3 regions of the Bacillus sp. DX3.1 genome follow, and region 1 is predicted to be linked to each of the others. Evidence: riboswitches for the same ligand, from Rfam matches in the RefSeq annotation. Region 1 holds a riboswitch; each other region holds the start of a gene.
What was found. Region 1 has a riboswitch for S-adenosylmethionine ahead of QRE67_RS06935 (YezD family protein). Riboswitches for the same ligand answer to the same signal wherever they lie in the genome.
Positions count from the first base shown of each region.

Region 2: linked by a shared signal. The riboswitch ahead of QRE67_RS23395 (methionine ABC transporter ATP-binding protein) and the one ahead of QRE67_RS06935 (YezD family protein) in region 1 are both predicted to bind S-adenosylmethionine.
Region 3: linked by a shared signal. The riboswitch ahead of mtnW (2,3-diketo-5-methylthiopentyl-1-phosphate enolase) and the one ahead of QRE67_RS06935 (YezD family protein) in region 1 are both predicted to bind S-adenosylmethionine.

Region 1 covers NZ_CP128153.1:1,388,618-1,390,824, forward strand. Annotated here, with positions in the region: gene lysA (diaminopimelate decarboxylase) at 1-758, shown strand, start outside; SAM riboswitch class I at 879-986, shown strand; gene QRE67_RS06935 (YezD family protein) at 1,058-1,201, shown strand; gene QRE67_RS06940 (phosphoadenylyl-sulfate reductase) at 1,285-1,989, shown strand; gene sat (sulfate adenylyltransferase) at 2,033-2,207, shown strand, end outside.
Region 2 covers NZ_CP128153.1:4,641,729-4,643,935, forward strand. Annotated here, with positions in the region: gene QRE67_RS23395 (methionine ABC transporter ATP-binding protein) at 1-771, opposite strand, end outside; SAM riboswitch class I at 1,052-1,159, opposite strand; gene QRE67_RS23400 (hypothetical protein) at 1,285-1,629, opposite strand; gene QRE67_RS23405 (thioredoxin family protein) at 1,783-2,091, opposite strand; gene QRE67_RS23410 (toprim domain-containing protein) at 2,095-2,207, opposite strand, start outside.
Region 3 covers NZ_CP128153.1:3,768,745-3,770,951, forward strand. Annotated here, with positions in the region: gene QRE67_RS18730 (pyridoxal phosphate-dependent aminotransferase) at 1-796, shown strand, start outside; SAM riboswitch class I at 849-954, shown strand; gene mtnW (2,3-diketo-5-methylthiopentyl-1-phosphate enolase) at 1,019-2,207, shown strand, end outside.

The sequences.
Region 1 (2,207 bases):
TGCAAGCGATCAAAATGGCACTAGAAAAATCAAATTATAACGTGTTAGGTATCCATTCACATATTGGTTCGCAAATTTTTGAAACAGCAGGGTTTGTTCGTGCAATTGAAGTATTGCGTAGTTTCCTAGAGGAGCTAAGAGAACAAACTAGCTATACGGTGAACGTATTAAATGTTGGTGGCGGTTTTGGTATTCGATATACGGAAGGAGATACACCACTTACACTTGAGACGTATGTGCAAGCTGTAACAACTGCAGTGCGAGAACAATTTACTGCATGTGAGTATCCGCTTCCTGAAATTTGGGTTGAGCCAGGACGTAGCATTGTTGGGGATGCAGGAACGACGCTTTATACAGTAGGGGCGGTAAAAGATATTCCAGGAATTCGTAAATATGTGTCAGTCGATGGTGGGATGACAGATAATTTACGACCTGCTTTATATGGTGCACGTTATGAGGCAATGCTCGCAAATCGAGGAAAAGAAGAAGATGAAGAGGTTGTTTCGATTGCTGGAAAGTGTTGTGAGAGCGGAGATATGCTCATTTGGGATATAGAATTACCGAAAGTCGCTTCAGCGGATTTGTTAGCAATATCTTGTACGGGAGCATATGGGTATTCAATGGCTAATAATTATAACCGAATCTGTCGTCCAGCCGTAGTATTTGCAAAAGGTGGAAAATCACAAGTTGTTGTTGACCGTGAAACATATGAAAATATAATTGGGAACGATCGCATACGTATTAAAGAGCTTGTATAACGGAAAAAAGGAGTTGCTTAAAGTGAGCAGCTCCTTTTAAAAAAATAAAAAATATAAAATATATCGGAAAACTAGGATTGAAAAAAATCTGAATTATGATAAAATACAAATACAAAGAATAGCTTATCAAGAGAAGCGGAGGGAACTGGCCCTACGAAGCTCGGCAACCTGCTTATAGAAGCAAGGTGCTAATTCCAGCAAAATGGCATCCATTTTGAAAGATAAGGTAAATATATTACCGAACAGTCTTTTCGAAATGGAAAAGATTTTTTTTATGAATGAAAAAAGGGGGGCTGTTCGTGGGAGTGCGTGGACATTTTGACGAAGTAGCTGAGAAAATTCAAACAATGCTTGCGGATATGAAATATGGCTCAATTACAATTGTTGTGCAAGATGGCAAAGTGATTCAACTTGAGAAAAGTGAAAAAGTACGCTTAAAATAAAAGCGCTGACTAGAAAAACTAGAGGCGGTTTTAACCTATGTAATAGGTTAAAACCGTCTTTTTGCGTTACAGGGGGAAAAACAATGTTAACGTACGAAGCATGGAAAGAAGATGTCATTTCTTTTTCTGAGGAAGACGAAACAAAAGGCGCATTACAAGTATTACGTTGGGCGTATGAACAGTATGGGGAGGAAATCGTGTATGCGTGCAGCTTTGGGGTGGAAGGAATGGTGCTGTTACACCTTATAAACCAAGTAAATCCATCTGCGAAAGTTGTATTTTTAGATACGAACGTTCATTTTCAAGAAACGTACGATTTAATTCAGCGAGTGAGAGGAAGATTTCCTGATTTGAAAATTATTAAAAAACAACCTGCTTCTACACTCGAGGAACAAGCAAAAGAGCATGGAGAAAAGTTGTGGGAGCGTAATCCGAATCTTTGCTGTAAATTAAGAAAAATTTTACCGCTAGAAGAATCTTTAAAGGGTGGAAAAGCGTGGATATCAGGATTAAGAAGAGAGCAATCTGAAACGCGTAAACATACACAGTTTATAAACCAAGATCATCGCTTTCAATCTATTAAAATATGTCCGCTTATTCATTGGACATGGAAGGAAATATGGCGCTATGTATATAAGCATAGTTTGCCATATAATCCGTTGCACGATGTTGGATATCCAAGTATTGGGTGTGAAAAATGCACATTACCTGTGGAAGTGGGAGGAGATTCAAGGGAAGGTCGATGGTCTGGAAAGATGAAAACGGAATGTGGCCTTCATGATCAATAGGGTTATGAACATTCCTAATATAAATAAGAAGGAGTACAGAAAAATGAGTGATACAAAGGTATTAGTAAATCGAGTTGATGAAACATATGAAACAGGACATATTGTAAAGGAAATTGAATTGGACAAAATTTCTTTAAGTGATTTAAACCTTCTTGCAACAGGTGGTTATACTCCGCTTGTAGGATTTTTAGGAAAAGATGATTACCAATCTGTTGTAG
Region 2 (2,207 bases), 1.9 Mb from region 1:
TAAGCTTTCAATTGTTTCATTTGTGTCTTCCGAATCCGTTAATTGCTTTACAAATCGCTTTGTAATTTCTTGCTTTGGATCACGGAATACCTCAAGTACACTACCGCTTTCAACAATTTTTCCTTTTTCCATTACCGCAACGCGATGACAAATTTTTCGAATGACATGCATTTCATGTGTAATCAATACGATTGTTAAGCCAAGGCGTTTATTAATATCTAATAATAAGTCTAGAATTTGATCTGTTGTTTCTGGATCAAGTGCAGATGTTGCTTCATCACATAGCAGTACTTTTGGATCATTCGCTAATGCTCTGGCAATACCCACGCGCTGCTTTTGACCACCACTTAATTGAGATGGATAAGCATCTTCCCTGCCTTCTAATCCGACAAGACCAATTAACTCATCAACACGCTTTTTACGCTTCTCTTTTTCCACTCCTGCAATTTCAAGTGGAAAAGCAATATTTTCGCGCACAGTCCGTGACCAAAGTAAGTTAAAGTGTTGAAAAATCATTCCGATTTCTTGTCTAGCCTTTCGAAGCTCATTCCCTGTAATAGCAGAAATAACACGGTCAGCTATTGTAATTTGACCCGAAGTTGGTTTCTCTAATTGATTAAACAATCGAATTAAAGAACTTTTTCCGGCACCACTATATCCGATAACACCAAAAATTTCACCTTTTTCTATTTTTAAATTGGCGTCATCTACAGCAGTTACATCACCACTTTTTGATTTATATATTTTCTTTACGTTCTCCAATAAAATCATGTTGTTTCACCCCTTTTTGTTTAAAAAGCGTAAGCAACTCGTTCAGAATGTGAGGGGGATGGAGCTTCTGACGTAGAGGCGCTTTTTGCCTCGTAGGAAGAAGCGCAGCCACCGAACATTCTAGCTGCTAAAGCTGGATTCCTTACAAAGCGTAAGCGGCTTTCTGTCTCTGAAAAGCTTTCTCTGTTACCGAATGTCCTCCTCATTCAGACAACAAAAAAACCTTTCTGCTTTTAGAATGAGCAGAAAGGTTTACATGTATATATACCATTATCCTTTCCTCTCATCTTTCAAAGCATTCGCTTTGCAGGAATTGGCACCATTTCAACATAAGTTGACGGTTGCCGGGTTTCATCGGGCTCAGTCCCTCCACCTCTCTTGATAAGAGAAATCAGATTCAAATTTCGTCTGATTTGTAATTTATGAAATTGTCTTTATTTTATGAAATGAATTGTATCAATATACGAATTGTATGTCAACAGGAATTTTTGGAAAAAATGAAACTTCTGAATATTAAGCACCTACTCGTAATGGCTTACATATATGAAATACGGATTCTAATAATAACATTGTGCGATACGTTCCATTATATTGAACACGTCCGCTGTGCAACAGCGTTTGTAATCTTACGTTTCCAGTCACTAACCGTCGTAAGTCTTCTTCATAAAAACAAACGACCTGTTCTGTTCCCATTGCCCCTTTCAAGACTTGTATGTATTCTCTTGAAATTTGGAGCGAATAACATTCATCATGAAGCGTAAAACTAATTGTTTTTTCACCTTGTCGAAGCAGGGGCTCCAGATGATACTGGGCATTAGCATATGTTACAAATGATTGAAGCAACGAATATAATTTCATTCCAATCACATCCTTCACATCACTTTCTACCTAATACCATTCCACCCTGATCAAAAGCAATCCTGTTACTTTTTCTCGACAAATATTGGATAACTTCCACTTCTCTAGTTATATTTCCCCAGAAATATGTCGAGGCGGCAATATTATTGCCGCCTATTGTAATTCTGTATATAAATATTCAACCGAATGAAACGCATATATTTTCTTTATCAGTATCCCCTGTTCAAATACAAGTAAGCAAGGTACACTTTCTATTGCATATTCCCGTGCCAAATATGGAGCATAATTTAAATCTAGCATTCCAATTTTCAAATCAGATATGGCAGCTTCTACAACTGTTAACATCTTTTTTGCTAATTGGCATGTTCCACACATTGGTGTATACACATACAACACTGTTCTTTCTTGGTCTGCTATTAGAGCTACAGCTTCATCACCTGTCCAGTCAATCACTTCTATCATTCCTTACCGTAAATATTCTGTGTAAACGTCAATGTCAGCGCCCCATAATACGTTCGCTAAATGATTAGAAGGAGCAGTCGCTACTTCACGATACGAACGATCAATGTATATATGTT
Region 3 (2,207 bases), 2.4 Mb from region 1:
TTTATCAGGCGTCGCTTTAGCGAAAGCACAATTTGAAACCATGCCATTATTAGCAGAAAATGATTTTTTACCAGACTATACAAAAATCGACCACAACACTGCTGATAGAGCAAAATTAATGTTTTTAAATTATCCAAACAACCCGACTGGTGTTACTGCATCAAAAGAATTTTTTGAAGAAACGATTTCTTTTGCAAATGAGCATGATATTTTAGTTGTACATGACTTTGCTTACGGAGCAATTGGTTTTGACGGTAAAAAACCAACGAGTTTCCTACAAGCAAAAGGTGCGAAGGATGTTGGGATCGAGATTTATACATTATCAAAAACATTTAATATGGCTGGCTGGCGTATCGCTTTTGCCATCGGTAACGAAAGTGTAATTGAAACTATTAATTTACTACAAGACCATATGTATGTCAGTATTTTCGGTGCGGTGCAAGAAGCAGCTTGTGAAGCACTATTAAGCTCGCAAACTTGCGTGAATGAACTGGTAGAACGCTATGAATCACGAAGAAATGCACTCATTACAGCTTGCCGCTCTATTGGCTGGAATGTTGTCGCACCAAATGGATCGTTTTTTGTATGGCTTCCCGTTCCTGATGGATTTACATCGGCACAATTTGCTGACTTATTGTTAGAAAAGGCACACGTAGCAGTTGCTCCTGGCATTGGATTTGGTGAATATGGAGAAGGCTATGTACGCGTTGGATTATTACATACAGAAGAGCGGCTGCAAGAAGCTGTCCAACGCATCCAAAAATTAAAAATTTTTAAAAACCCATTGACAAATTAAATGCGATGTGAAAAAATTCAGATATCGAAAAAATTTAAACATTTCTAAATACTTCTTATCAAGAGCAGGTGGAGGGACGAGCCCGACGAAACCCGGCAACCGATCTACAATTGTAGACACGGTGCTAATTCTCGCAGCATTATGCTGACAGATAAGGAGCTGGTTGTAAAAAAACCTCTCCTTAGCTGAGAGGTTTTTTTATTTAACTAGGAGGTTATGAAAATGAGCGGAATAACAGCAACATATTTAATCCATGATGATTCTCACAATTTAATGCAAAAAGCAGAGCAAATTGCACTCGGTTTAACGATTGGTTCATGGACACATTTACCACATTTATTACAAGAACAATTAAAACAACATAAAGGCACTGTCATTGGTGTCGAAGAATTAGAAGAACAAGAACATGTTAATACTTATCTTGGTAAAAGAATTACACGTGGACTGATTAAAATTCATTATCCAGCGCTAAATTTCAGTCCTGATTTACCAGCAATTTTAACAACAGTATTTGGAAAATTATCACTAGATGGCGAAGTAAAACTTATCGATTTAACGTTTTCAGATGACTTAAAAGCGACATTCCCTGGTCCAAAGTTCGGTATTGAAGGAATCCGAAATCTTTTACAAGTTCATGATCGTCCTCTTCTTATGAGCATTTTTAAAGGTATGATTGGTCGCAACATCGGATATTTAAAAACACAATTACGTGATCAAGCAAACGGTGGTGTAGATATCGTAAAAGATGATGAAATTTTATTTGAAAATTCATTAACGCCACTCACACAGCGGATTGAGTCAGGAAAAGAAGTGTTACAGTCTGTATATGAAACATATGGTCATAGGACGTTATATGCGGTTAACTTATCAGGACGCACATACGATTTAAAAGATAACGCGAAACGTGCTGCCCTGGCTGGTGCAGATGTTCTTCTATTCAATGTATTCTCTTATGGATTAGACGTACTTCAATCACTTGCAGAAGATGATGATATATCAATCCCCATTATGGCTCATCCTGCCGTAAGCGGTGCTTATACTTCATCAAAATTATACGGATTCTCTTCTCCGTTACTACTTGGAAAACTACTTCGTTATGCTGGTGCAGATTTCTCTTTATTCCCATCTCCATATGGCAGTGTTGCACTGGAGAAAGAAGAAGCGCTTCTTGTCTCAAAAACACTCGTTGATGAGAATGAACCGTTGAAGAGTAGTTTCCCTGTCCCATCAGCCGGTATTCATCCTGGCTTTGTTCCCTTTATCCTTCGTGATTTTGGCACAGATGTTGTCATTAACGCAGGTGGCGGTATTCATGGTCATCTAGCTGGTGCACAGGGTGGCGGAAAAGCATTTCGAGCAGCTATCCGTGCAACATTACAAGGAACGCCACTACATGAAGTGGACGATACTG